DNA from 3 places in the Paenibacillus sp. MDMC362 genome. Region 2 is predicted to be linked to each of the others. Evidence: riboswitches for the same ligand, from Rfam matches in the RefSeq annotation. Region 2 holds a riboswitch; each other region holds the start of a gene.
The links. A riboswitch is a leader RNA that binds a small molecule or an ion and turns the genes downstream of it on or off. The one in region 2 is predicted to bind cyclic di-GMP.
Positions count from the first base shown of each region.

Region 1: linked by a shared signal. The riboswitch ahead of DP091_RS24880 (2OG-Fe(II) oxygenase) and the one ahead of DP091_RS28110 (helix-turn-helix transcriptional regulator) in region 2 are both predicted to bind cyclic di-GMP.
Region 3: linked by a shared signal. The riboswitch ahead of DP091_RS24195 (GTP cyclohydrolase II) and the one ahead of DP091_RS28110 (helix-turn-helix transcriptional regulator) in region 2 are both predicted to bind cyclic di-GMP.

Region 1 covers NZ_QLYT01000053.1:93,356-103,226, reverse strand. The annotation lists gene DP091_RS24920 (P-loop NTPase family protein) at 1-603, shown strand, start outside; gene DP091_RS24915 (YhfM domain-containing protein) at 636-1,076, shown strand; gene DP091_RS24910 (superoxide dismutase family protein) at 1,279-2,031, shown strand; gene DP091_RS24905 (DUF6022 family protein) at 2,158-2,817, opposite strand; gene DP091_RS24900 (TetR/AcrR family transcriptional regulator C-terminal domain-containing protein) at 2,925-3,641, shown strand; gene DP091_RS24895 (DUF4241 domain-containing protein) at 3,843-4,358, shown strand; gene DP091_RS32405 (GNAT family N-acetyltransferase) at 4,682-4,918, shown strand; gene DP091_RS24885 (ATP-grasp domain-containing protein) at 5,718-6,860, opposite strand; gene DP091_RS24880 (2OG-Fe(II) oxygenase) at 6,854-7,690, opposite strand; cyclic di-GMP riboswitch class I at 7,880-7,966, opposite strand; gene DP091_RS24875 (SDR family NAD(P)-dependent oxidoreductase) at 8,425-9,381, shown strand; gene DP091_RS32075 (hypothetical protein) at 9,436-9,723, shown strand.
Region 2 covers NZ_QLYT01000069.1:38,464-48,334, reverse strand. The annotation lists gene DP091_RS28125 (MFS transporter) at 1-864, shown strand, start outside; gene comA (phosphosulfolactate synthase) at 977-1,843, shown strand; gene DP091_RS28115 (YitT family protein) at 2,037-2,681, shown strand; cyclic di-GMP riboswitch class I at 2,827-2,920, shown strand; cyclic di-GMP riboswitch class I at 3,133-3,227, shown strand; gene DP091_RS28110 (helix-turn-helix transcriptional regulator) at 3,389-4,117, shown strand; gene DP091_RS28105 (Spo0E family sporulation regulatory protein-aspartic acid phosphatase) at 4,282-4,473, shown strand; gene DP091_RS28095 (FtsX-like permease family protein) at 4,787-6,382, opposite strand; gene DP091_RS32160 (hypothetical protein) at 6,451-7,164, opposite strand; gene DP091_RS28090 (ABC transporter ATP-binding protein) at 7,171-7,935, opposite strand; gene DP091_RS28085 (HAMP domain-containing sensor histidine kinase) at 8,031-9,476, opposite strand; gene DP091_RS28080 (response regulator transcription factor) at 9,482-9,871, opposite strand, start outside.
Region 3 covers NZ_QLYT01000051.1:125,977-135,847, forward strand. The annotation lists gene mgtE (magnesium transporter) at 1-1,109, shown strand, start outside; gene DP091_RS24180 (SDR family oxidoreductase) at 1,364-2,440, shown strand; gene DP091_RS24185 (winged helix-turn-helix transcriptional regulator) at 2,513-2,887, opposite strand; gene ribD (bifunctional diaminohydroxyphosphoribosylaminopyrimidine deaminase/5-amino-6-(5-phosphoribosylamino)uracil reductase RibD) at 3,183-4,337, opposite strand; gene DP091_RS24195 (GTP cyclohydrolase II) at 4,355-5,104, opposite strand; cyclic di-GMP riboswitch class I at 5,292-5,385, opposite strand; gene DP091_RS24200 (aminotransferase-like domain-containing protein) at 5,548-6,894, opposite strand; gene DP091_RS24205 (nitroreductase family protein) at 7,073-7,705, shown strand; gene DP091_RS24210 (glycoside hydrolase family 43 protein) at 7,832-8,815, shown strand; gene DP091_RS24215 (SdpI family protein) at 8,989-9,627, opposite strand; gene DP091_RS24220 (autorepressor SdpR family transcription factor) at 9,611-9,871, opposite strand, start outside.

The sequences.
Region 1 (9,871 bases), on a different contig from region 2:
AATCTCATACCCTACCAGAAGCTGAAGAACGAATACGGCACGTCTTTTCCGGATGATCTATATCATTCCTTGTCCAAGCAGGATATTTACGAGCATCCGCTGGATCTCAATAGAAGATTCATCACCGAGCGGTGGGAGGCATTTGCAGAGCAGGCGTTGCAAGAGCCCGCCGTTATGATTTTTGAGTGCTGCTTCATTCAGAATCCGGTGACCGTTGGCATGGTGAAATATGATGCGCCGGATGACCAAGTGATGGACTACGTGCTAGGGCTGGAAAAAGCAATCCTTGGCCTGAATCCCGTATTGTTCTACATTGAACAGGACAACCTGGAATACGCATTCCGCAAGGCCATCCGGGAACGCCCGGGGGCTTGGTCCACAGGATTCGTCCATTATTACACTCAGCAGGGATACGGCAAACAGCGCGGTCTGGAGGGCGTTGAAGGGACGTTGGAAGTATTGGAGGCCCGGCGCAGGCTGGAGTACCGGATCTTGGACAGTCTTGGACTGAACAAGGAACGAATCAACAACTCCCATTATGATCAAGAGACGTACAGAACCATGCTGAGGAACAAGCTGAAGCTGCATGGGGTCATCCAATAGTATTATTTTCGTAGATAAGAAAGGACGATTTGATGAAAGGTCTTCTAACGATCATGCTGCTCTATATGACGGCTCTATTAACAGGCTGCGAGAACGAACCCGGTTGGGAAACGATGCAGCTGCTGGACGAGAAGGTTGTTGAAATTCGGATTTTGGTATTTGAGTCATGGGACGAGATGAACGGGGACACATTGTTTTCTTTCAAGGAGGCAAAGGCTGTAAGTACATTTGAGGAAGCGATCCGTACGGCCCGCAAGCAGCCAGATGATGCCAAAAGAACGGATCCGGATTACGACGTGATGGTCATCTATGATCAGCAATCCCCGATTCATGCCATTAAGCTGTGGTTGGGGGAAGAGGGTCAGGAAAGTGTGTTTAGCTACGGTTTCAGAGATGGGGAAGAAGCTGTATATGTGACATCAGCCAAGCATACCGATCGGATGAGAGAACTCATTTTGCAAGAGGGGCGTTAAGGCCGATATCGGAGTCCCGTTCTTTTTCTGTAAGTGTTGGAGATTATACCGAAGACAGATTTAGTAGGTTATTCGATCCGTATATCTGTCTTTGGGAACAATAAATAACGCCGAACGCCTCATATCCCATAAAATAACGACTTAGACGTATAAAATCAGGGGATTGGGAGATGAATGAATACATCATTCAGGAGGCGATGAAGTGAAAAAGAAGACCAACAAGTTAAAATATATGGCTGGAGCATTTCTTGCCGGAGCCCTGCTGTTTACAGGTATTTTGTTCGCTGCTGCAAATCCCGAAGGAACTTTAACTGCGATTAAACACACGATGTCTAAAATAAGCTACTACGTGAACGGCAAGGACAACTCCACCACGGACGATCCATTTGCACAACAAGGGACGGCGGCCTCGAATTCCGAGACTCCTACCGGGAGCAGCGATGTACCTGCTCGTATGGTTTCGGATCCGGTTAATCAACCCGTGTTCTGGGACCAGGCTTTCAGGAAGGAATCTCAGGGGCATCTCGAAGTCCAGCTGTACAATGCGGCGGGGGAGTCTGTCGGTTCCGCTATCTTGGAGCAGATCAATGACGGGGTGAAGGTGAAGATCACCGCATCCGGCCTCACACCAGGCAAGCATGGGTTCCATGTACATGAGAACACGATCAAAGATAGGGATTTCAAATCTGCCGGTGGGCATTTTAATCCGACCGACAAGCATCATGGCCTCAAGCATCCGCAAGGAAGCCATGTTGGCGATATGCCGAATCTGGTCGTAGGCGCCGACGGCACCGTGGAAGCGGAGACCATCATTCAGCATGGCACCCTTGAAAAGAACCAGCCAAACTCGGTGCTCGGACGCTCGCTGATCATTCATGCCGGTGAAGATGACGGCGTAACCGATCCATCGGGCAATTCCGGCGACCGGGTGGCCGGGGGGAATATTCCGGAGTAATCCTGCAAGCTACAGGTAACATGTGGCTTGTAGCATATGAATGCCGGTGTAAGACGCATCTCTTTAGGAGGTGCGTTTTTTGTGATGGTTGTGTGGCGGGACGGTAAGAGGAGAACGTATTCTTAGTTACCGAGCAGGCCGTTTGAAGAACCCGATGGTCTGACTGGCTGTGGACGTAATCGAGACAAGCTCCCAACCGTAACGTCCCCAATGAGACAAAGCTTCATCGAGCATCCAGTTGCCTTGGTCCAAGCATTCGCCGAGCGACACATCCGTTGCATATTCCCACCTCGATGCGTATGACGGATGATCACCCGGAAGAGGAAGAGGATCATCGACACGATCCCATCGAACTCGATTGGATGGCTTCGATAATGCGGCAATAATATCCTCTCGCGCTGTAGCTTCTAATCCAATAAACCGAGGTGACCTAGGCATGAAAAAAGCAGTGTGCGAATGGTACACTTGTAAAACCATCGTTCCGAGCGGTGTCCCATCTGCCATATGGACAGGGTACCAAATACAACGTTCCCGCTCCTCTGGCGGCCCCCAGTTCTCTATCGAATTCTGCAGGTTAAAACCGGGCTTAACCACGTAGCCGTCCGTAATTAATTGTTCGGATACTATAGCCATGAACGCTTGAATCCACACCCCGTAAGCCCTATCACCATGCATTTTAAACATGTGCTCCAACTCTTCCTGCTTCTCTTCATAGACAGCTCGCCAAGCAAGGGATAGCATTTGTTCCGCACTTCGAATCATTTTGTAAAGCAAGTTGGTTGTCATAAAAACATCACTCCTGAATTAATCTAACAAAGTTAGATAATAATTTAATATCGTTAGATTAATTTGTTTGTGTTATACTTGTCAAGGATTATTTTAGGAGGTTGGTTATGGCACGAAGACGAATTCATCCCACACAAAAATCAGAAAACGGACAATCCGAACCGCTGCATATCCCTCTCGATCTTCCTCGAATTATCACGACTGCCTTGACGCTTTTGCAGGCTGAAGGCCTAGAGCCCATTACGATGCGCAAAATCGCCGATTCACTTGGCGTCAAAGCAGCGTCCCTATATTACCATGTCAAAGATAAAGAACAATTGCTGCATTTATTAGCGGAGAAGATCAGTTCTGAGGTCGAAATGCCAATCGACGCGATGGATTGGCGAGTCCAGCTTACACAGTGGGCGACGAATTTTCGACATGTTCTCGGTCAATATCGCGATGCTGTGAAGATTATGAATGCAACCATCTCCGCGACACCTCAGCGCCTATCCCATATTGAATTCTTATTTCGTGTATTCACGGAGGAGGGATTTCACCCCCCGCAAATTCCATGGCTTGCATCCATGTTGAAGAACTATGTGTTCTCGTTTGTAGATGAAGAACATCGCCACATGGCTCGTGCGGAACGGGAACTCGCGGATCTGGAACAGATGGGGAAGAACCAAGCCGTGAAATTTCAGGCCCTCTCGGGTGCAAATTATCCACATGTGATCCAACTCGCGGAATATACGACTTCAGTTGATATGGATCAAGAATTCCAGTACGGCATTCAGGTATTACTAGATGGGTTCGAGGCACAGCTTGCAAGAGCTCAAGACTGAAGAACACCCAAACAACATAAATTTGTCGGAAGCTTTAGCATTCTTTGTATTTGATAGAACTATTAAGTTCCACCGACACATTTTCCTATCATTCTGTTCAAATTGTGAAGGTGAAGCGCCATTGGAGATTAGAGATAATCGGGAGTTATTGATACGTGCTAAAATAGAACCATCATAAACTGCTATTGGAGGTATCTATCATTGATCATTCAACTGGGCGATTTTGAAGTGAATTCCGGACAATTGGTTGTCGCGGATCCGTGTTATGAATTGGATACGAACATTATCATCATGGGCGTGTTGGAAGCTGTATTGAATGGAACGTGGGCCTCGGAAGTGGAGAAGGTAGAGATCCCGGATTGGGGCGAAGCCAACGCCAAGCTAACGGCTTACCATCACTCGGCAGCTGAACAGGGGGCTTTCCTGGAATGGATCAAGTGTCCTTTTGTAGCTGGGGTGGATAGCGGGCAAGCCGGGATTTTTGATATTCAGAAGTACCGAATTCCGGACGCTGATGCGACATCGGATAGCTCGGATACGGATAGTGATTGGTATCTTGCATGCTGCGACATCACCGAGAGCGGAGAAGAGGCGGGTGTCCTGGATGGAGGCGTCGTATCTCGTACCGGCATGGGCGATGGTGCATACGGCGTGTATAAGGCCGTGAATGAGCAGAATCAGGTAGTTGGCGTAAAAATTGTGTTTATTAAGAGCTAGGATACATCCGCACCGACTAACGCATCGTAGGTCGGTACATGACGTTCACGTGTCTTTAGGCAGCGGGACAGTCGAAATAATTTTTATAAGGGGTGGTTCCTATAGAAGGAATATGCATTAAACCGATTCATAAGTTCAAGGATGAAGAACAAAATGAACTTGGGGAGTGTGGATATTCCTCAAACTCAAAGTACAAGGTGACTAAAATTGAAAATGAAGAAAGAACCACGATCGACATTCAATTAGTAGAGCTTGAAGAGCCGTATCATAAAAAATAGATCGATCAAGATGACGATTGGGAACTTTACAGCAAGATCGCTCCCATGGGATATGCACTAGGTTCATACATAGGTGCTCGATTAATCGGGGTAGTAATCGCTGAGGATATAAAGTGGAATAATAATATTTTGATTTGGCATTTCCAAGTCTCGGAAGGCTATAGAAGAATGCGTGTTGGCAAACAGTTGATGGATGAATTAGTACGTCTTGCAGAAGGAAGCGAAATAGGAGCAATAAACCTGGAAACGCAAACCACGAATGTACATGCTATAAGGTTCTAAAGAAAATGTGGATTTGAAATTGAAGCATTGATTTATCCTATTACACCAATCATGATGTTGTAGATGGGGGGTGGCTATAGCCCGTAGACCCGATATGAGGCATCCAACGGAAGCTTGCAAAGGTTGTATCCTTAAATGACGGAACTGTTCCAACTTTATCTATTAAAAATTGGTTAATAAATCGTTTGAAGTGCTTGGTTTATCACCTGGGAGGCCCTGCCATTTCAGATAAGCCGTATGGTTAGAAATTTCATTGGCTCTTGAAATTGATGACATATCTGATATAGCTTTCGTTATGGCCTTAATGTTAATGTATGTATCAGAATAAACTGTTCCATAACACCTTTTATCAAGGGTTGGATAATTACTTTAAGGTCATTGGAGCATTGGACCATGGCGATTTGGGCATATTGCAATATCTACACTATCTCTTCTGGACAATGAGGATGTAACGATTAAGTTTAACAAACTTTTTGAGGGACTAAGTGATAATGATAAATTTTTAGTGGGAAATGTAGAAGACGGCTTAAATACGGGGCATTTATTGGCATAAAATAGTCCCCCACTATATTGGTGTTAGTCCTGGGGATATAAAAGAAGACTGTCTCAAAAGAGTCTTAGCTAACGACCTTTTGGGACAGCCTCTCATAACACGATGGATGGATACGTTAGTTCGACGCTTCCAGTTTAAGTGGACACATCCTGTCCAAATTTGTGACATGAAGGTAATCCTAGTTCGAATCATTGCTTAAATCGTGGATAAAGCCGTTTTAGAGCCTGTTTTAAAATTACCGTTGTTCTAAGGCGACCGAAGGCTCAGCAGCCGGGGAATTTCCTCCCGCGATGACACTCGCGTGAAGGCGATGCCAAGGAAAGGCGACTCCTCCCGATCCGCCGCGACAAAGCCGACGCGATCCGGCCCGACCGCAGCTAGAAAATCTGCGGTCTGCGCCATGCGGTCGGTGCCTGGTGCCGCGAGGCTGACTACCAGCGCACAGATGTCGTCGTCTCCCATACAAAGGGCTGGCCAGTCTGGGCCCGTGTCCGTGAAGAAGCACAGGTACGGATTGTGGCCGAAGGCATGGAACGCGAGATCCGAGAAGCCGATCTGCCCGAAGCGCAGGGGATTCAGTTCGATTGGCACCAGCACGCCGTCGCTGCGCAGCCGGGCTTCGAGGTGGAACGCGAACCGGCGTGCCCCAGGGCCGAGGCGTGCGCCGATCCGGTTCAGCAGCTCAGTGGCGGGCGGCAGCAGTGCACGCATGATGGGGCGAGAAGTGAAATAGACGACATCCGCCACATCGCCCGGCGTGTCGAAGGGATGTTCGTAGATACCGGTGATCACCGCCTGGCCATCCCGGTTCCAAAAACCATCGCAGGCGAACTCGGTTCCCTCGACATAATCCTCGACCAGGAACAGCGTGTCGGACACCACATCAGTGCCGACACGAGCCGACGCGCGGTTGATCTCGTCCAGAGACTGCTCGACAGCTTCCGCCCAGGCGTCAGCCGAAGCGACCACCCGGACGCCGATCGAGTTGGTGCCGATACTTGGCTTCAGCACCACCGAACGGTCGCATGGTGGTCGGAACGTGCGGAGTTCGTGCGGACGCAGCTCAACGCAACGGAATGCGGGAGTGAGATCGGACGTCAGTCGGCGGAAGGCCGCCTTGTCCTTGCATAGGCCCGCAAGATGCTTGTGCGCGGGTGAGGTAAGGCGCATGATGGCGGCGTAGCTCGGCTCCCAGCCATAGAAAACGGGGTTGTCGTGCCGGTCGGCCTCATCTGGGCCCGCTGGTGCCCGGTCTCCGAGGGCGGCCACGACGTCGTCGAAGGCCGGCTCGGCACAGATCCGGACCGGGACTTGCGTTAGCGCGTCGTGGAGGACGGGCGAAAGCGCGGGGCCGGAGAGCAGGCAGCGGACCGGCTCGTGCGTCAGCACCACAGCCTCAGCGGCTTGCCCGGCTGGTATCCGATGAAGGCCTGGACGCTGATCCGGATGCCGCCGGAGAAGCTGCTGACTGCATGCGGCTTGCGGGTGTTGATCAACACCAGCTCGCACTCCTGGGGATGGATGACAACCGGCTTCGGCAAGTCGGTGCGCGAGATGGTGCCGTCGGGGAGCCGCTCAATGTCGGCATACGACAGGGTCGGGACGTTCCAGCTCTCGAGCGTGCCGCCGACCGGAGGCATCTTCAGGTAGATATTCGCGCTGAGCTGCTGATCGAGCGGGCAGATCGAAGCAGGCAGGCAGTCGACATGCGGCTTCTCTTCGAGAATATGCGAATCGTCGGGCGGCATGATGCGCACCATGCCGGCGAACATTTTCCGGCCCTCGAAGGCGGCGATCGTGGCGCCATCCATCCAGGCCTCATCGAGATCGAGCCGGAGCCGGTCGATCGGAGACAGATTCGGCGCACAGAGATCGCGTAGCCGGCGCAGTCCCGGCAGGGCTGTCTGGTAGTAGTTCTCCCGTTCAGCGCTGCCCGCCGGGGTGCCGTATGTCGAGTTGAACGGGATCCCGACGCGGTAGACTCCATAATATTTCTGCTCCGGCACGCCGTCGATGTAGACCTCGTGTGTATAGGCATCAAGCGAGGCCTGGGCGAGAATGAAATCGATTATTTTCTGCGCTGTTTCCGAAGAGACATAATTCGGGATTCGAATCGCTGGCACTTTCTCTTCGATCAGATCGCGAATGCTCTCAGGCGAGAGAGAATGGTGAATGGGAACTTCTTCGTAATTACCAACCATTATGTTCGTATCAGACATCGCATCATTACCTCCAATTCAATAAATGACTTATGTAATTCTCTTCTAAATCCACGCTTGTACTTCAATCCTCCCTCAAGCAGTATTCATCTAGATCGTGGTAATACATCCATATATTTGCTTTTTTAAACAACACAAATAACCTCCCATCAGGTATTCTAAATGAATAGACGGAGGTTTTCCGTCGTATTCGGTAACTGGCTGGCATAGCGAACATTCACCTTAGCCCCTGTAGCTTTGCGTCCCCGTTTTTCAGCGGGTTTGCCATTATCGTACGAGATATAGAATTGTTGTTTAATGTAAATTTATATGATATTTTGTCGAAATGAAATAGAGCTATGGTTTTGTTTATAATTAAATGCGTAGTCTTAAAGTCCTGGCTTTGCAATAGTTTTATTTTTTTTACCTATATATTAGTTGTATTTATATAATTAACTTTCGCAGCTGCGAAATCCTTACGGTGAAAAGAAATATGGGAATACTCATGCTAAGATATCATCTGAAAGAACACAAAGAGAAGGCAAATAACGAACAAACAGAAACGGACTAGCGTACGAGTTTGCGCTAGTCCGTTTTTTTCTGGCAACACTTGACGGTCGTCCCGGCCAATTGTTCGGCCATTTGCCGATGCCATAAATTTGAAATTTGGTTATTGACTAATCAATCACAAATTGCTATAGTGTGATCATAAGTTAGTGATTGATCAATCACAAATAAGAGGAGTGTTGATGAACATGAAAAAAGCAATTGTAGTGGGTGCAACGGGTGGCACTGGTGCTGTTATTACGGCTGAGTTGGTAAAAAGGGGGTTGCCTGTGATTGCATTTGGACGGTCGCGGCAAAAGCTGGAGGAGCTTGCAAGAGAACTCGGCAATCCTTCACATCTTACATTAGCAATCGGGGATGCATACCGGCCGGATGACATTGTAACTGCGGCAAAAGAAGCGGAGGTATTGTTCCATTGTGCGAACGTCCCATACCACGAAATGGAGAGTAAATTGATTCCGCTCGGCGAAGCCATCATGGAGGCTGCCAATCGATTAAGCTTGAAGGTTGTCGCAATAGACGGAATTTACCCTTATGGAAGAAGGCAGATGGATCGGGTAACCGAGGAGCATCCCAAAAACCCTCATACCAAAAAGGGTAAAGTGCGCCTTGCTATTGAGCAGATGATCTTTAGCAGCAGATGGAAGAATGTGTCTGCCATGATTGTTCGTTTGCCGGACTATTACGGACCGACTGCCAATCAAGCTTCCTATCTGGGAGGGACACTCGAAGCGATCGCGGCAGGCAAAATGGCATTTTTCATCGGAAACATGAAAGTTTCTCGCGAATATGTGTACTTGCCTGATGCGGCAGATATGATTGTAGAGCTTGCGAGCCGGGATCAAGCATATGGTCAAAATTGGAATATCCCCGGGGCGGATATTATTTCCGGTCATGAGATTGTCCGCATCGCCCAGCAAGCGTCGGGTATGAAGAAGCCCGTTATTGCTCTTGGCAAGGCTGGATTGTCGCTGCTCGGTCTATTCGTCCCCGTCATGAAGGAGATTGTCGAAATGCTTTACTTAACGGAAGAGCCGCTGCGCCTAAGCGGGGATAAATATAAGCGTTTTATCGGCCCGATTCCGGCTACGAAGCCGGCGGATGGAATTGCCGCAACGATACGGGAACTACAGAAAAAACGGTAAACATTTTTATGAATTAGTAATTGATTAATCAATCATAAAAGAGGAGTGGATTTTATGCGGAGGCTAACTTGGAAAGGGAAGGTCGGTATAGCGGGGTTGGGAGTGGCGATTCTGCTGGGTGCGTTGGTTGGCACGTACTTTTGGCAAATTCGCATGCAAAAACCATATGAAGTAAATATGGGCGAAATGCATCACATGGAAGGGATGGCGGGCCATCAGCATGGAACCGCCTCTGCGGCAACCCACCAGGCTTCACTGGCGACACGGTCATGCGAAGCTATTACAGAGGGGGAGAGCGACTCGCCCAAGGTAAAGTTGTCGTCACGAGTGAATCAGGCCTGAAGGTGACATTGGGGACCGGTAGCGAACCGGAGATCCGCTCGGATTACAGCTTATTCAGATGGACTGACTAGGGAGAACCAGATCCGAATGCTCCTGTAGACAAATTAACCTACGATCAGTCCTATACCTTAAAGCTCGATCAGAATCT
Region 2 (9,871 bases):
GCGGCCGCCGGAACAGCGCCGATTGCCATGGCGCTCGTCGGCGATTTATACGATGGCGGGACAGAGAGCAAGGCACTGGGCCTAATCGAAGCCTCCAATGGCGCGGGCAAGGTACTGAGCCCGATCATCGGCTCCTTGCTTATGCTCATCGTATGGTATGCTTCCTTCTTCGCATTTCCCGTGTTCTGTGCACTATCGTTGTTGGCCGTCATTTTTATGATCAAGGAATCGAAACAACATTCAAAGCAAGAACTAAGGAAGTACCTCGGAAAAATCGGAGGCATCTTTAAAGAAAAAGGCCGCTGGCTCATCACTGCTTTTTTTGCCGGTTCGCTGGGGTTATTCATTTTGTTTGGCATACTGTTTTATCTGTCCAACATTCTTGAAGACAAGCCGTATAACATTGACGGGGTCGTGAAGGGCTTGATTTTGGCCATTCCATTACTCGGGATGGTTATCACTTCCTATACGACTGGAAGCCTGATCAAGAAGAATGGCCTGCTGATTCGTTGGCTGATGAATATCGGACTGATTGCCATGACCCTATCTTTGGCAGCTACACTTTTCTTTTTTAAGAACATTTACGTGTTTATCGGGTTACTGACAGTCAGCTGCATCGGAACCGGAATGCTTCTTCCTTGCTTGAATACGATGATCACCGGCGCTGTTGAGAAAAGTGAGCGAGGGATGATTACGTCCCTTTATAATAGCTTGCGATTTTTGGGAGTTGCAGCAGGGCCACCCTTGTTCGGGTGGATGATGGATAAATCGGATCAGGTTGTTTTTATAACCGTGTCTTCACTATCTTTGGTTACTCTAGGTTTGGTGTTCTTTTTGATTAAGCCGCCTCGGCAGATCGGATGACCGTGACAAATCCCTATGACAAAAGATGGGCACCTGTCAATGGGTATGAGCATATTATGCCAATGTCATTGGATTAAACGACTAAATCAAAAAGAATTGAGGAGATCCTAGAATGAACAGTTCCCTGCGAACAGTTTGGCCCATGGAGATATGTGATCCGAGCGGGCTGCGCGAAAATCCCGAACACGGCAAAAAAGACCACGACACCTACGGGGTCATGGAACGCGGGATGACAATGGTTATTGATAAAGGCCTGGGTAGAAACATGTTCTCGGATGTGATCGAAACAGCCTCGGATTACATCGATTGTGTCAAATTCGGTTTTGGGACGGCTCCGCTGTATAAAACGGAAATGCTGCTATACAAGATCAATCTAGCCAAACAACATGGAATCACGGTCATGCCCGGCGGGACCTTGCTTGAGACAGCCGTGCAGCAAGATGTCGTCCCCGCATTTTTTAATACCGTTTGCCGTCTCGGATTTAACGCTATAGAAGTATCTGACGGCACGATTGAAATGTCTCGAAAAAAACGAACGGAACTCATCCGGGAAGGTAAACAACGCGGACTTCGGGTTTATACGGAATATGGTAAAAAACAATCCGGTTCCCACATCGACGCCGAAATGCTCGCGTATACGATGGAAGCGGATTTGGACGTAGGCGCCGAGTTTATCATCGTTGAAGCGCGCGAGTCAGGACTGGGCATCGGTATTTACGATAAGCATGGCGAGTGTCAGGAAGAAATGATAAATAATATCATCGACAACGTGTCGGATGCAAGAAAGCTGATTTGGGAGGCACCTCTTAAGCAGCAGCAAGCGATGCTTCTCCGTAAATTTGGATCTCATGTACATTTGGGAAATATCCAACCCACCGAAGTGCTTTCCCTTGAAACGATGCGCCGGGGCCTTCGTCAAGATACGTTTGAACTTGGGGTGAGAGAGAATCAAACAGATGGATTTTGTTACGTGATTTAAAAACATAGACCAAACCACAAGAAGAATGATAAATACTAGCGGGCTGCTATGGATATCTCCAGAGTCAGCCTATACATATTTTCGTTAAAAAGATCTATCCCGGTATCCCCTTCAGGGAACAAGCATACACTTAAAAAAACAGGACTAGCTTGTTACTCTAATCGATGAAGGATGATTCCGTGTGAACTTACAGATCCTACCCGGGCGGAAGAGCCCCTTTTTCTATCGTCATGCTTCCAAGAAACTTTTCTACATTACCGCCGGCTCCATCATTCAAGGTTTTGCCATGGCCATGTTCTTGTTTCCTCACGCCATTCCTTCGGGGGGAGGAGCTGGAATCGCGGTGCTTCTGAACCATGCGTTCGAGATCCCGATGAGTCTCGGACTGTGGCTCGCTAATTTTATTTTCCTCGCCTTTACAGTCCCTTATCTTGATGGTGTCAGTGCCTTCGGGACCATATTTGTTATAACGGTGACGTCCGTTTCCGTTAATTTCTTCGAGGTGTTCCTAGAACCCCCGTTCGGCAACGTATGGATCGATCTTCTCTTCGGCTCGGTTATTCTCGGAACAGGTGTCGCCATCCTCATAAAGCAGAGGGTATCGAACGGGGGAATCGGTTACGTTGCCTTAGCCATCTATAAGTATAAAAGAATCAACCCGGGCACCTCATTGTTCTGGATGAATGGAATCATATTCGCCTTCGCTGCCTATGCGATCGATTGGAAAATTATTATCCTTGCAGTTATATGCCAGTGGATCTCAACCCGGATCATTAACTGGATTCACCAGTTCCCTCCCCCGAAATCGGTCTATCAACCCGCTTGGCGCAAAAAGTGATTCTGTATACGTGTAAGAGTGATTGACAAATATAACAAAAATATGGGAATTTGGGTCGTGCGACCTATATTAAATGAAAAACAATGTAAGTTATAGTTTGAATAAGTCACAATATGTTTGGATATTCGACAAATTCATACTCTTCGTACGACAATAGCAAACCCGCTGAAAAGCGGTGACGCAAAGCTACAGGGGCTAATGTGATCTTCTTCAGACCGCGATGCCAGCCAGTTGCCGAATACGACGGAAGCCTCCGTCACTTCTTACTAGTTTTGTTCACCTATGTCTTTAAGTTGATGGAGGTTATTTGTGTTGTTTATTAAATTTTTATAAAAGGGGGACCTGTACTAGTCTTAACGAGTCTTATCTACCTGAAAAGGGACTTTTTTAAATATATTGAAAGGCAGGTGAATCGTAGATATAATATTCGGTCACACAATCGAATCGTTTCGTACGATAATAGCAAACCCACTGAAAAGTGGCGACGCAAAGCTATAGGGGCTAATGCGGGTCTGCCTAAGACCGCGATGCCAGCCAGTTGCCGAATACGACGGAAGCCTCCGTCCTATTTTGCTATGGTTATCTTAATGGATGGTGGTTTTTTATTGTTTATTTTCGCTTATAAGCTACCGAATTAAGAAGCGGAGATGACTAGAAGATCGATTTCATTATTAATCACTTATTCTTAAAAGGAAGAAGGGAAAATAATGGGCCGTAGAACACTGCTGGAAGCAAACGATCATTTTCCTAATATCCTCAGTATATCTGAAATAAAAGGAAGGTTGATTGAACGGAAAGAAATTCTATATTTGCTGCAAGAGGAAACCAGGAATATGAACGATTTGCTGTCCATACCTTATTTATTTGTTATAACAGATACGGATGGTGCCGTTATCGATTATTGCGGAACAGGTTCTTTAAGAAGCTTTCTCGAGAGGAACAATATAAAAAATGGGACCTCGTTGGCAATGAAAGATGCAGGTAGCAATGCTATTTCATTATCTATGGAACAACAATCGCTTTCGGTCGTAGTCGGGGCCGAGCATAGTAATCGCGTGTTTTCAGAATTGGCGTGTGTTTGTACTCCCCTTCGAATAAAAAATGTGATCATAGGCTACCTTGGTCTTAGTTTTCATTATTTGCACGAGGTTACATTTGCCATACCGCTCATTGAACACCTGGCCAAGAATATTGAAGAAAAATTACCTCAAAAGGACCCCATTTTACAAAAAGAGCTGACTTATTCTCACTTTGACCAATATGAATTAACAAATCGGGAAAAAGAAATAGCCTATGGGTGGCTGGAAAATAAAAACGTACCTGAAATTGCAGGCATTTATGGGATTAGCCAAAGCACGGTCCGTACGTTTATAAAAAAGATATACGCAAAAACGAGAGTCAACCATAAAGGAGCATTTCTTAAAAAATTTACATAATCATCCTAAAACTTGTCTTAAAACAAAGATTACCCAATTCTGGGTATTTTTTTTATTGCTGTCGAAATTTATAATGATAAGTAAGTTATATAAACTGATTCGCGTTATCGATAACTGTGGCGACTGTCATCAATCACTTGTTACGACGGGGGTGGGTGAACAAGGTGATTTCTATCGAGAGTGAGCTCAAACAAGTATCGAAAAAACTCGAACTTCTCCGAAGAGAACTTGAGCGAGTGGCCAGCAGTTTCGAATTGGTGCATCAAGATGTTGTTGCAATTTCACAGTCGTTGGATAAGCTGATTATTCGTTACATGGAATTAAAAAAACAAGAGGAATATATCAAAAAAAAGTAGATTTTCTTCATATTTGACACATAAGGCACAGAAGATACCTTCTGTGCCTTATGTGTTTCTGTTTGGATTTCAAATGTCGGGGGAATAAGAGGGAAAACCCCTCGTTGTAGAGGGGGATTATAAAGTGGTTGATCATCGTACCGTAATGGAGTCTGGCAGATGTATGGAGTATGGAGCTAAGGAGATCGATGGGTTTTCATGCTATGAACTATTCGGTTTTCCGCTTGTGTGGGGAACTTTAGATCTATCAAAGCAAGAAGTAAAAAAGATGACCTCCGACATTCGGAGGTCATCTTCTGTTCATGGACGGTCTTCATGAATCCATGACCAGCACGCGAAGGGAGGTGCGGCGGAGCATTCGCGAAGCCAGCCAGCAGCCGCTGATGGCGATAACAAGCGCGATCAGAGTCAGCCCAATGACCAGCGGCCATTCCACGATGAGCGGCAGTTTGACAATCCCATAGGTAGAGAGCAGACCGCGCAGCACGGCTGGCAATCCGTAGACGCCGCAAGCGATGCCGGCCAGCGCACCGAGCGCAGCCAGTCCGGCAATGCCGCTTGTCAAGGCACGACGAATGTCGGTTGCGGTCAAGCCGAGCGAGGCATAAATGCCATATGTCTTCGTTTCCTTACGAATATGCAGCCGGCAAGTTGTATAAACAATAAGACAAGTGACAGCCATGAACAGTAGGGCCAGCATACTCATCGGAATGAGCAAAACCGCCGCGGCTTCTTTGAATACGGAATCGAGCAGCACTTCCTGCTTCAGCGCTTGAATGGAAGGGCTGTAACGTTCGTTCAACTGCTGCACAAACGCATCGCTGTCCGTATTGTTCTTAAGTTGAATAAACCCGGCGTCCGGATTCAACTGCTCGACAAGATCCGATGTGACCCTAGCGACGTTCGACATGTTGGAAATAGACTGAAAGGTGCCGGTGATCAGCAATTGATGCGGTTCTCCTTCGATGTAGACCGTGACTACGTCGCCGATGCCTTTTTGCAATTTACGGGCAATATTGATCCCGATGGAAATTTCATCAGGGAGTGCGGGATTACGGCCTGCAAGCGAGGCAAATCCGAGCTCGTCCATGCTGCCTTCCACGACCGTCAAAGGGAGACTGAATGTCTGTTGAGGATTGTCATCCTCTTTGGCCATGGCGATGACGCCGGTGGCTGATCCGGACCAGTTCAGACTGTGAACCCGTGGGTCGCTTTGGATATAAGATTGCATTTCCGCCCGATCTATACCTTCCGCATGGATAACCATAATCGCGATATCCGCATCGTCATAACCCCACTGGGCCGACGTTTCACTGATGCGATAGACGCTGGTTACCAGCACGGCGCCAAAGACGAGCACAGCCACCGTGATGCTCATCAACAGCAAGATCAGCGCTGCGCTTTTTTTGTTCCCGCTCACATGCTTCCAGCCGATAACCGTGGGTACGGACCATCGATCCAGCAGTCTTCTGCGGGCACCATGCCGATGAATGCGACTATGTGAAGACTCCGACATGCCGTAACGGATCGCTTGAATGGGCTCGATATGGCGTGTCTTGGAAGCATAAACAAGGACGCATAGAAGGATGATGAGCAGCAGGCCGCAGCCAGTCCAGATCGCAACGTCTGCCGCTTGAACGGGAACAGGAGCCGTGTCGGATTTGAGGAAAGACAGGGAATTCTGGATGATGACGCCTGAAAGGAAGTGACTTGCAATCAGTGCAGGGACCAAGGCGACAATCGTCATTAAACCGTACTGCAGCAAGTAGGTGCCGATGATGCGTTCGGAGGTCATGCCAATCGACTTGAGAATGCCGATCGTGCGGTAATTGGCAAGGATTGTGTCCGTGATCGTAAAGCCGATCGTGAGCAAGGCGACGAGGATCATCACCAGTCCGAGGAAACTCATCACAAAGCCGATCACCTTGTTCATGATGAAATAAAAGGCCGACAATTCGGCAAACGAAACGCGCTCCTCTAAAAACGGCGACCCGAGCGCCTGCTCAAAACGCTGCCAGTATTCCTCTGTTCAGGATACGCATAGCGAAGCGACAACATGTATTGCTCCTGAGTGGACAAGCTACCCATGGTTGACCGATAGTCGGCTTCGTTCATCCAGATGCGGGCAGTGGTCGAGAAAGGACCGCCATGGGATATGTCAATGACAATCGCACCGATCGTGAATTGTGCCGGTGCAGACCCTGAGGTGAACACCAATTCATCGCCGATCTGCATGTTGTATTTGTAGGCAAGCGAGGTGGGTATCCAGATTTCGCCGACTTCCGGAACCGTCAGATGCTCAGGGCCTGTACCGGGAAGAGGATTGTTGACCCCATGCGGCATCGGCGGGGTATTGATCATATACAGATAAAGATTGGGCAATTCTTCCCCGTTAAAGACCAGTCCGGTCCATGGCTTGTAAGGGATTAAGCTGGACGCGTCTACGCCTTCTTGGCTGGACCACCAGTCAGCTACCAACTGTTCGTCATGCAGTCCACGGGTCATATTTATGACTTCGTGCGCACCATGAGCAGCCGTATGGCGATCATTGAATACATTCTCCGTATTCATCAAGACCGTGAATGCGGTGCTGACGAGTAGAGCGGAGAGGGCAATAAGCAATGCGATCAGCGTATTTTGCAATTTTCTTTTGCGCAGGTTGCCCCAGCAGAGTGTGAATATGGCTCGCATCCCAGACTACCTCCTCCCGGTGACATAAGCGAAGATCATCGCTTCCCGCTCGGAGGCCTGTTCCGGATTGTAGGGCCCCATATCCAGCGCGCCACCGATCTTGCCGTCGCTAATGTAGATAAGGCGATTGCCCCGGCAGGCTGCCTTCATGTCGTGGGTGACCATGACAATCGATTGACCGTCCGCATGCATCCGGCTCAATATATCAAGCACCGTAACGCCTTGCTCGTAGTTCAGACTGCCGGTAGGTTCATCGGCGAAAATAATGTCCGGATTATTGATGAACGCCCTGGCGATTGCCGCCCGCTGCTGCTGCCCTCCGGATACTTGGGAAGGCAACCGGCTGCCCTGTTTATCGAGGGAGAGATTGACCATCAAGTCATTTGCCCGTTGCCGTACTTGTTCCTTGTCCTGATTTGCGATATATCCAGGGAGGGCAATGTTATCGAACAGCGACAGATCGGGTACAAGGTTGCTGTTTTGGTAGATAAAACCGATCCGATTCGCCCGAAAGCGTGCAAGCTCCTTGGCTGAAAATTGATCAAAGCGCTGTCCTTGCAGACAGACTTCTCCGGTTGTCACTTCATCAAGTCCGCTGAGCAAATACAGCAAGGTGGACTTTCCCGACCCCGAGTCGCCCATGATGACCGTAAAATCTCCTGCGTAAATCGACAGATCGACATTCCGAATGGCATGGTACTGCTCCTTGCCAGTGGTGTATGTTTTGCATAAATTTGCGGCTTGCAGCATGATGGTTTTGCTTGAAGGCATATTCTGATCTCCTCTCTTATCTTCCCATGCCACCAAATTATAGAGAACGATTCTTGCACATTTGTTATCAAATTATAAATAAAGTATGACAGGGGTCAACTGAGGGGCAGAGTCAAGTAGAAAGCCGTTCCCTGCTGCTGTTGGCTGTGAAAAGAGATCGTGCCGCCATGCGCTTCCATAATATACTTGCAAATCGACAACCCGAGTCCGACCCCGTGGCGCTCGGTCGGTTGGCTGGCCGTTCGTTGTGAAACGCTGCCTTGGTAGTACCGATCAAAAATAAAAGGCATATCCTGCGGGGAAATTCCGCTCCCTGTATCGGAGACGATGATCTGCAGGCAGGATGTTTCCGAGTGTTCTTCAACAGAGAGTCGAATCGTATCCCCGGGCTCCGTATGCTTCAGTGCGTTCGTGACGAGATTGGACAGAACTTGCTCGATCCGTATGGCATCGATAACGACAAGCACGTTGGGAATAGCAGAGGGTTCTTGGCAGCGTACGCCCATCGTACGGATATAATGGGCCATCGCCCGCAAGATCGGCTCCAGCGTTGGAGCGCTGTATTGCTCAATCGGATGTACGGCAATCTGCTCCAGATCACGCAGCGCGTGCAGCAGCAAATCGTCTACGAGCACGGTCATCTTGCTCGTATTCGCATGCACCACCTCAAGGTATGCCATCACACTCGGCAGATCCGGGCATATGCCTTCCCGAATTGCATCGATATAGGCTTTGATCGTTGCCAGCGGAGTTTTTAAGTCATGAGACAGATTGGAAATCAGCTCTTTGTGCGACTGGCTGTGCGCGGCTTGCTGCATATGTAAATTACGAATCTCTTCACGCATGAGATCAAATACGGCATAGAGCTCCCCGACCTCGTTATCGCTGGTCCATTCGGCACGCTGCTCGTAGTTGCCTTTCAATATGGCTTCGGCATAAGGCTTGAGCCCGGCGACAGGCTGAACCCAATCACGCTGCACCCGGCGTTTGATGGAGAAGAATAAATAAAGCAGCGTCAATAGGGCCAGAGATAGCAGCGCCCACGGCACATATAGCGGCAAGTCTGAGGAGGGGAAGGCTGCGGCTACGGCAGATGCAGGCACAGCAAACTGAGCGTAGCCCACAAAGCTCTTGCTGCCGGCGTCCAGCAGCGGAAAAGCCAGATGATAATAAGACGGTTCGCTGTCAGAAATACGCAGCGTGTAGTCGAGTTCAAAGCGCGGATGAATATGGCGCACGGATGAATCATCGCTGTCATAGATCATCGTTCCGTCAGGAAATACAACCTTGAGGCCGATCCCTGTCTCTTGACTCCAGCTGGTTAATTGCCGCCGAATCGGAGCATCGGCCAGCAGCAAGTCGGCATGCTCATTCTCAAGGTTATGGACAACCGTATTTGTCAGCACGCGAATAGGGTTGACAATGGATGACGAATCGGGCTGGTTTGAGGGCCAAACGAGCCAAACGACGGATAGCAAAATAACCATAATAGATAGGCAGGCTGCCCAGAGCCTTCTTGTTTGCCACGATTTCCAGTACATGGGAGCTACACCGTCTCATCGGGGGTGAATTTATAACCGACGCCCCAAACCGTTTGGATATAGGAGGAGTTGATCTCGGCCCGTCCCAGCTTCTCGCGGAGCCGCCGAATGTAGACCGTGATGGTATTATCCTCGACATAAGCTGAATACCCCCAGACCTGATCCAGCAGCTGCGACTTGGTAAACACTTGATTCGGGTTAGATGCCAGGAAGTAAAGCAGATCAAATTCTTTGGCGGTTAACGAAATTTCCTGCTGTCCGACCATGACCCAGCGGGCATTATTATCTATCGAAAGAGTGCCGAATTGCACTCGCTGCTGTAGGGACGCCGGGATTGCCGGGTCTGCAATTCTGCGCAAATGTGCCTGAACGCGGGCGACCAGTTCGCTGAGCGA
Region 3 (9,871 bases), on a different contig from region 2:
AAAAAACAGCCATCGTCCTGGACTTGATGGATAACGATGACCTCGCCATTCTGCTTGATGAGCTGTCGCCCGAGCAGAAAGACGAATTCCTCAAGGGAATGCGGGACGAGGAATCCCAGTTTGTCCTGAACCTGATGAAATACCCGCCGGAAACTGCGGGCCGAATCATGACCAATCGTTATGTGTGGATTCCCCAGCATTACACCGTATCAGAGGTCGTCCAGAAGCTGAAAACTTACGTCTCCATTTCCGAAACGATCAACTATCTGTACGTTATTGACCAAGACAAGAAGCTGATAGGCGTGGTGTCCTACCGTGGACTTATCTTGGCCGAACCGGATGAATATATGGTGGATATCATGCACAGCCGGGTACTATCCGTACCTGTGGATGCCGATCAGGAGGAAGTCGCGCAGATAATCCAAAAATACGATTTGGTCGCTATCCCCGTCGTTGAACAGGATAACAAACTTGTAGGCATCATTACGGTTGACGATATTCTCGACGTCGTCATCAAGGAAGCCGATGAGGACATTCGGAAAATGAACGCCACCGGGGGCAAATCCATTGACTTCAACACTAAAGCAACCGTTGCCGCCTTTCGAAGATTACCGTGGCTGATCCTGCTCTTATTCATCGGTCTGATCTCGGGGACGATCATTTCCCGATTTGAAGAGACGCTGGCACAGGTTGTCGCGCTAGCCTTCTTCATGCCCATGATTGCCGGAATGACCGGCAACACCGGCACGCAGTCGTTAGCTGTTATTGTACGCGGCCTGACTACGAAAGAAATGACCAAATCGCTGGTGTACCGACTGTTAGCGAGAGAGCTGAAGGTCGGCTTGATGATCGGGGTCACATGCGGGATCCTGATATCCTTGATCGCATACTTCTGGCAGGGCAATCTCTATCTGGGGCTTGTGGTCGGAGTCTCATTGATTGCAACACTCATCGTGGGCACGATGGCGGGCACCATCATCCCCCTCATTCTGTTCAAATTCAAGATCGATCCGGCTGTGGCCTCCGGTCCACTGATTACAACCATTAACGATATCCTATCGCTTGTCATCTACTTTGGTATCGCCACCCTGTTTCTTTCCTATATCTAGCCGACCACGGGGATGAATATTCCCTTTCAATAAAGACTTCCGGCACACAAGCTGGAAGTCTTTTGATGCTCTGCCAGATCCAATTTATCCACGGGTTTCTTATCCGGCAAGTGATTCAAAACTAATTGTCAACCTCTTTGCATTGCTTAAACATTACCAAAAAGTGACTAGGTCACTTCAAAGTGCGTACTTCTCAAGCCGAACCCTAACGTGCAAAATGACATTAATCAAGTATGACTTTAGGAGATGAATAAATGAATACAGATCAACGTTCACATCATTCGCAAAAGACGGCATTGGTTGTAGGAGCCAACGGGGTGATCGGCCGCAACCTCATCGAATACCTTGCCACGCTTCCCGATTGGAACATCGTCGGCGTATCGCGCCGAGGCGGCGAATCCACGAACCGGGTACGTTATATCTCCGCCGACCTGCTTGATCAGGAGGATACGATTGCCAAATTAAGCTCCTTGACCGAAGTGACGCATATCTTCTATGCGGCCTATCAGGACCGGCCAACGTGGGCCGAGCTTGTCGCACCAAATCTGGCGATGCTCGTCCATGTCGTGGAAGCTATCGAGCCCATTGCTGCCAATCTGCAGCATGTCAGTCTGATGCAGGGCTACAAGGTATACGGCGCGCATCTCGGTCCATTCAAGACGCCGGCCCGGGAGACGGATGCGAACCATATGCCGCCAGAATTCAATATCGATCAGCAGAACTTCCTCGAGGAACGGCAGCAAGGCAAAGTCTGGACCTGGTCGGCGCTGCGCCCATCCGTTGTCAGCGGCTTCGCCCTTGGGAACCCGATGAATCTGGCGATGGTCATTGCCGTCTATGCCTCGATTTCGAAAGAGCTCGGCATTCCTCTGCGTTTTCCAGGTAAGCCGGGGGCCTATCACAGTCTGCTGGAGATGACCGATGCCGATCTGCTCGCGAAGGCTACAGTATGGGCCGCAACCGATGAACGATGTGCCAATCAAGCATTTAACATCACGAATGGGGATCTGTTCCGTTGGAACGAGTTATGGCCGAAGATTGCGAAGTATTTCGAACTGGAAACCGCACCGCCTCTGCAGATGAATCTGGAAACGGTTATGGCGGATAAAGAGCCGGTCTGGAATCGTATGGTGGAGCATCACGGACTTGCGGAGCACACATATCAAGAGGTTTCCTCCTGGAAGTTCGGTGATTTTGTGTTCTCCTGGGATTATGATTTCTTTGCAGACGGTTCGAAGGCCCGCCGCTTCGGATTTCATGAGTATGTCGATACGGAAGCCATGTTCATGAACATCTTTGACGAGCTCCGGCGGCGTAAAGTCATTCCCTAAGCTATCGCGCAAGCTGCATGACAAAGAGCCGACTCTACAAGGAATAGTCGGCTCCTTCATTTATCATACCTCTTAGTGCCGATCCTCAAATGCAGGCTTCTCCAGCACCATGGCGGATTCGCCGTATTTTCGCTCGATATGAATATCGCCCCATCGGCACATCAAATGAAGAATTTCCTTCAAGCTCCAGCCATACTCGCTGAGTTCATACTCCACCTTGGGAGGAACCTGATTATACGTCTTTCGTATTATAACGCCTTCCTCTTCCAGCTCTCGCAGATGCTGTGTCAGCATTTTTTGCGTGATCTGGGGAATCAGGCATAAAAATTCACTATTGCGTCTTTTTCCGAAAGTAAGATGAAAGAGAATGACCGGTTTCCACTTCCCGCCAATGACCTCCAGCGTTGCTTCGACCGCAGTATTGTAGACTTTATTAGGATTTTCCATGCGTACTCATCTTCCTTTCGATATGCTGAACCCTTCTTCTCCAACAAGCATACCATTTTCCCCCTTGCTTAGAGCATGTATTCATACGATTTATCAGCAGCTCTACATAAAATGTCTCTTACAAAAATATACCATCTGATTTATGCTATCAACATGGGACTTGATAACCAGTTAATGGAAAATTTGAAAAACCGACAATAATAGATTCGAATATGCGAATGAGAAAAAACGGCAGTTGGGTATCCCGCTGCCGTTTCTATCATCCATAATATCATGTACTCTATTTGTCTATTCACTAATAACTATTCAAGGAAAGTTCATTCAGATTATCTGTTACGCAGGAACTTTTAGACATGGAATAATGGTAATCCGGATAAGCGGTAATGCAAATATCTTCGCCGATTTGTTGTACGGATTGAATCTTTACGCGTACCGCGTCATCCATTAATTCCAAATCCGAGCCGCCATAGGGCGAGAAGGATTGCCGTCCCCCCAACACTTTGGGAGCGATATAAATCATCCATTTATCAATAAGGTTGGCTCGAAGGAATGATCCATTTACTTCGCTGCCTCCTTCTACCAGCAGGTCGGTAACACCTCGCTGATATAACATATCCGATAATGCATGGAGATCCAGCCCGAAACGGTTCACAGGAACGAACAGAACTTCAATTCCTTTTTGCTGCAGCATGTGTACTCTTCCCGGATCAGCACCCTCCTTCGTGACTACCCATGTCGCTGCTTCCGAACAATCGGTAACTTTGGCATCTTCGGGCAACCTCAAATTCGAATCTAAAATTACCCGTATGGGATTCTTCCCACTTTCTTCCGGCAGTCGGGTCGTAAGGAGCGGATCATCGGCCAACACCGTATTAATTCCTACTAATATGGCGTCGACTTTGTTTCTTAATTTATGTACTACAAGCTGTGTTTCATCACATGTAACCCATTTAGAATGCCCCGTTGACGCGGCAATTTTTCCGTCAAGCGTCATGGCTACCTGGGAAATGATAAACGGCCGTCGTTTTGACATATTGTGCACGAATCGTTCATTAAGTAACTCGGCTTCCTTCCCCAATACACCCACATCAACTTCTATTCCATTCTCTCTCAATAATTGAATGCCTCTTCCGGCCACCTTCGGATTCGGATCCTCCATCGCCACGACAACTCTTGCGACTCCCGAATTCAAGACTAATTCTATGCAAGGGGAGGATTGAGGGCTTGGTTCCAGCGTAACATAGAGCGTTGCGCCTTCGGTATACCCATCAGCCATCCGAAATGCATGCACCTCTGCGTGAGGTTCCCCAGCTTTCCTATGAACACCTGCGCCAACTACTTGTCCGTCTTTGACTATCAGTGCGCCAACGACCGGGTTCGGATTGGTTTTCCCACTGGCCGTACCTGCCAAATCCAATGCCAGCTTCATAAAATGTTGGTCTAAATTCATATGATTAACACTCCCCATCATAATAAAGCTGTCTCCACCAAAGAGTCGTAAATATGACCTGATTTTTCGATCTTCGTTGCCAAATACCGATTATTATGCTCGGATACATCTCCCCAAATGGATTTATGATGATCGGTTAAAAGTCCCTTTTCCCGCAAAGACTGCAGCTTTCTAGGATTGTTTGTAATCAGGGTGACTGGTTTTTGCCGCAAGCTTTGGAGTACACGTATGGCTTCATCATAAGATCGATGGTCATCTGCAAAGCCAAGGCTTAGATTGGCCTCTACAGTATCGCACCCCTCATCTTGCAAAAGATAAGCTAACGATTTGGGGAAAAGCCCTATTCCGCGACCCTCGTGATTCGCCAAATAAAAGAGAGCTCCAGTACCGTTTTCGATGATCATGCGCATGGATTCCCGCAGTTGGTAGCCGCAATCGCATCGTTTACTTCCAAAGATATCTCCGGTATGGCAAATGCTGTGCATCCGTATCAGGGCATGCTCCTCATTGGCAAAATCGCCATATACTAGTACGGAAGACTGCTGATGTGAAGCAAGATCTGCCTGAGATAATGATTCCAGAATGTCATTCTTATCCATAAATGAATTACCTGTATTTAACCAAGTATACCATTTAAATACAGCCTCATTGTCCTCCAACTGCACAGGGAGCCTAACGGGACCAACAAGACCGATGTTGGGACATTCCGGCTGTTTAAGAATGGTTAATTTACTAGCTAGCAATTTCCTGACCTGGTCCATATTCATGAATACAACTCCTTGTTGGTTTAGATGGTGATCAATCGATTGGTTTGTTTCCCTCCTTGAAAACGTTGGCAGTTTTTACGTTAGCTACTACTCCTCCAACCTGAAAGAATTTGGTTAGAAAATGGAATTTTTTTAGAAATAAACGCAAAAAGCCCCTGTCTGAATAGACGGAGGCTTTTCCGTCGTATTCGGTAACTGGCTAGCATAGCGGATACGAGTGATCCGCCTTAGCCCCTATAGCTTTGCGTCGCCACTTTTCAGTGGGTTTGCCATTATCGTACGATGTCATTTCATAAAATAAATCCGCGATCATTGCCGAATATGGAAGAACACACCATATCGGAAACAATCGAAAGTAATAGCTTTTTATCATATAACTACCAGATGAATATAAAATACATTTTTATGAAATGCAACCTAAATATAAACATGACCCGAAAGAATCACCATCGATTGCCTTCTTCCCGCTTCACTTCCTCAACGATCGCTTGAACCCCCTTCTCTATCTGTTCCAAGCGCGCTCTGGAAATGCTGATTCGCAAAAACTTCTCCCTTTCCAGATAATCGGACAAATAAAACAACTTTCCGGGCATCACCAAGATGTTCCGCATTTTCAGCCGCTTGATCAGCCGCTCTAAGTTTATAGTCTGCGGCAGCTCGAATAATTTGTATATTCCGCCGTCACCGGGTACGACTTTAACGAGCCCGGTTCCCCCGTACCGTTTCACAGCGGAGTCTATTGCCTGCATTCTGGCTTCATATTGACTGTAGATTTTCTGTTTATGCCGTTCATACATACCGTTGCTGATATAAATTTCGAGCGCTGCTTGGGACAGCAGTGAGGTATCTCCATATTTTTTATAAGCATGAAATCCCTCCAGCAGCGCTTCCGGCAGCACGACGGCACCTAAACGCAGGCCTGGAAATATAATCTTTGAAAAGCTCTTCAAATAGATGATATGCGAAGTTTGGTTATAAGCATGGATGGGGTCGAATCCGCGTCCACTGCCAAGGTCAGCCATGTAATCATCTTCCACCACAAACACGTCATATCGGCTGGCCAGGGCGGCGATCGCTTTCCGCTCTTCCATTCGAAGCGACGTTCCGAGAGGGTTATGATATCTGGACATCGTGTAGAAAAATTTGATGTTCCCCGTTTTGAACCGGTCCTCGAGTGCTCCCAGATCAATCCCGGCTGTTGAGCGGGGTATGCCAATGACGGATAGTCCTTCCGCCTCCAAATATTGCAAATAGTTATTATAGCTTGGCTGCTCAACGAGAATCACCGATTTTCCGTTTGGAAACGGCATCTTAGCCAGTATCTCCAGCGCTTGATTTGCACCTGATGTCACCACGATCCGATCTGGCACGGTAAATACCTGAGCGTCAGCCAGATGGGACACAAGCGTTTGGCGGAGCTTATCCATTCCTTTCCCATCACTATAAGTAAACAGATGATATTTATAGGTATCAATCGCCTTGTTCAAGCAGTGCTGAAAGTCCAGATAAGGGAACACATTCACATCCGGAGAAGCCGACGCAAAATCAATCAAACTCTTATCCATGTTATCCGAATCCCCATCTTTCTGGACTACATAATAACCGCTTTGCGAAACCGAATAAATGGCGTGCCGTTTCTCAAGCTCAGTATAAGCACGAATCACGGTACTAATGCTGCACCCGTAGGATTGGGCCGCGCTTCGAACGGAAGGAAGCTTCTGCCCTGAACGATATTGTCCTTCTTGAATTTTCGATTCCATATCGGTAAGAATGGATAAATATTTTTTCATTACCCCGCCCCCTCGCGACTCTTATTATACAGGATCTCACCACTGTATCGGTACAGTTGTCAAAATAGGGAATGGTTTCAAACACATCATTATCCTATATTCAAGTAACCGTTCGCTGCGTTGGGAACACCTTCCCGGCCTTAAGAATGAAGATAACTATGATAGGGAGCTGATTCGCGTGGCATCCATTTCTCATGCCGATTATTTAACTACTGTACGTGAACGTCAAGCGGTAAAACATTTTGACCCCCAACACAAAATTAGTCATGAAGAGATTAAAGAAATGTTAGAGATCGCGAGTACCGCACCTTCCGCCTGGAATCTGCAGCATTGGACGTATCTTGCCATTACAGACAAGGCCACCAAAGACAAATTGTTACCCATCGCATATGGGCAAAAGCAAATCGTTGAAGCCTCCGCTATCATCGCGGTTTTGGGAAACCTGCAGGCCCATCAACATGCCGAAGCGATATATGAACAAGCGGTTCAGGCAGGATTCATGACAGAGGAGGTTAAAACGAATCTGGTCCGGCAGATAATGAATTCCTACACCAATGCGCCTGAACTTGCACAGGAGGAAGCGATACGGAGCGCTTCCATGGCCGCCATGCAGCTCATGCTGGCTGCAAAGGCGCGCGGTCTTGATTCATGCCCGATGGGCGGATATAACTCAAGCCTTTTTATGGAAGCATTCGGGGTTCCGCGCCATTTGATTCCCGTAATGCTGGTTGCGATCGGCAAGAAGTCCGTTCCGGCTCATCCTTCAACACGTTTACCCTTAGAAGAGACGGTCTTTTGGAATCACTTCTAAGGCTCAATCCAAAAAGATCTAATATTTTTAGGTGAAAAACCTAATTTTCTTAGGTTTTTGGAGAGGATCGCGTCTGATAAAATGAATACAAGCGCTTACAATGCAATGATCCGAGGAGGAAACGTGATGAACAAGCCCGTACAGCCTAACGAACCGATCGTAACCCATATCTATACTGCAGACCCATCCGCCCATGTATTCGAGGGTAAAATTTATATTTATCCATCCCATGACTTGGATCATGAGAACACGTCCAATGATAACGGCGACCAGTATGACATGGAAGACTACCATGTTCTGTCGATGGAGAATGTGGATGCTCCATGCGTGGACCATGGCGAAGCTCTTCATGTGAAGGATGTGCCCTGGGCGAAGAAGCAAATGTGGGCCCCGGATGCTGCCTTCAAGAACAACACTTACTATTTATACTTCCCCGCCAGGGATCATGACGATATTTTCCGTCTCGGCGTAGCGACAAGCTCGTCTCCTTCTGGCCCATTTAAACCGGAGCCTCATTACATTCCGGGCAGCTACAGCATCGACCCTGCCGTATTCATGGATGACGACAATCGTGCCTATATTTACTTCGGCGGCCTCTGGGGCGGACAGCTGGAACAATGGCAGACCGGGTCGCACATTCCGGATGCGGAAGGGCCTGCCGCAGACGCGCCTGCTATCGGACCGCGGGTTGCTGAGCTGAGCGATGACATGCTTAATTTCAAAGAGACGCCCCAAGAAATATCCATCGTTGATGACAAGGGCAACCCGATTGTTGCAGGGGATGAAGAGCGAAGATATTTTGAAGGACCTTGGGTCCATAAATACAACGGAACCTACTATCTTTCTTACTCTACCGGCTCAACACACAAAATCGTCTACGGCACGAGTCAGAGTCCAACGGGGCCTTTCGAGTTCAAAGGCACGATTCTAACCCCCGTAATTGGCTGGACGACCCATCACTCCATCGTTCAGTTCCAGGATAAATGGTACCTCTTCTACCATGACAGCTCCCTTTCCGGCGGAGCGGACAATAAACGCAGCGTCAAATTTACCGAGCTGACCTATAATGAGGACGGCACCATTCAGACGATTCATCCGTACGGCAAATAAGGCAAGGGGAAGGCTGGATTCCATCACTATGGAGTTCAGCTTTTCATGTCATTATTTGGTACCCGATACGGATGAGCCCGTGTTCTGCCGTAAAATAAACAACAAGCTGACCCATCGTTCATGGAGTCAGCTTGTTGGCCGTTCGGGACGTTCTTGTGTTGCTGCCCCGCCCGTTACACACCCTTTTTAAACAAAGTGAACGAGTAAATCGCTGGAGCCGCCACAATTAATATAATGACAGGGACGATTGCAACGGCAAGGTTCGCCTTCAGAAACGCCGTCAGGATCATGAACGCTCCGCCTGCCATCCACAGGTACCCCGCAAAACGATGCGTTTTATTCCAATTATTCTGGCTGTTCAGCGTCCAAGGCAGCTTGATGCCCACCGTATAGTTCTGTTTGCTCTTCGGCAAATAATTACCGGTGACCACGAGCAGCATGCCCACGAGAGCCGGTGCAATCGTCTGGATCGGCAGCTCGGCCCCCATGGCCTTGAACAGCGTGATCGGCATGAGAATGAGAGACAGCGCGGGGATGAGCCATAGACCCATCGTTCTTAATACCGGGGCAGCGTTCATTTTCTTAGGATCGTTGTTAAGCGCTACATTGACAACGACGTTAAGAACCGCAGTAATCAACGGAAGGACAAACGCCGCAACCGCCTTCGACACATAATTATCCGGATTGCCTGCTGCGTCCCAGTGAACAGCCACCTGCTCAGGCAATTGGTTATACAGCGTCATCGATAAAATAATTGGCAATAAACATATCAGCGTTGTTATAACCAGCATCGAACTATTCTTTTTCCTCATCTTGTTTCCCCCCGTTAAATTGTGAAAACCACAGCATGATTTCTTCGAAGACGGACACGTTGATCTCATAGTAGATATAATTTTTATATTTCGTTTCAAATATCAGTCCGGCCTTCTTCAGCTGCGACAGATGATACGAAATGGTCGCCCCGGTCATATCGAAATGCTGGCCGATCTCTCCGGCTGACATTTTGCCGCGCTTGAGCATAACCAGGATGTCCCGTCTCACCGGATCAGATAACGC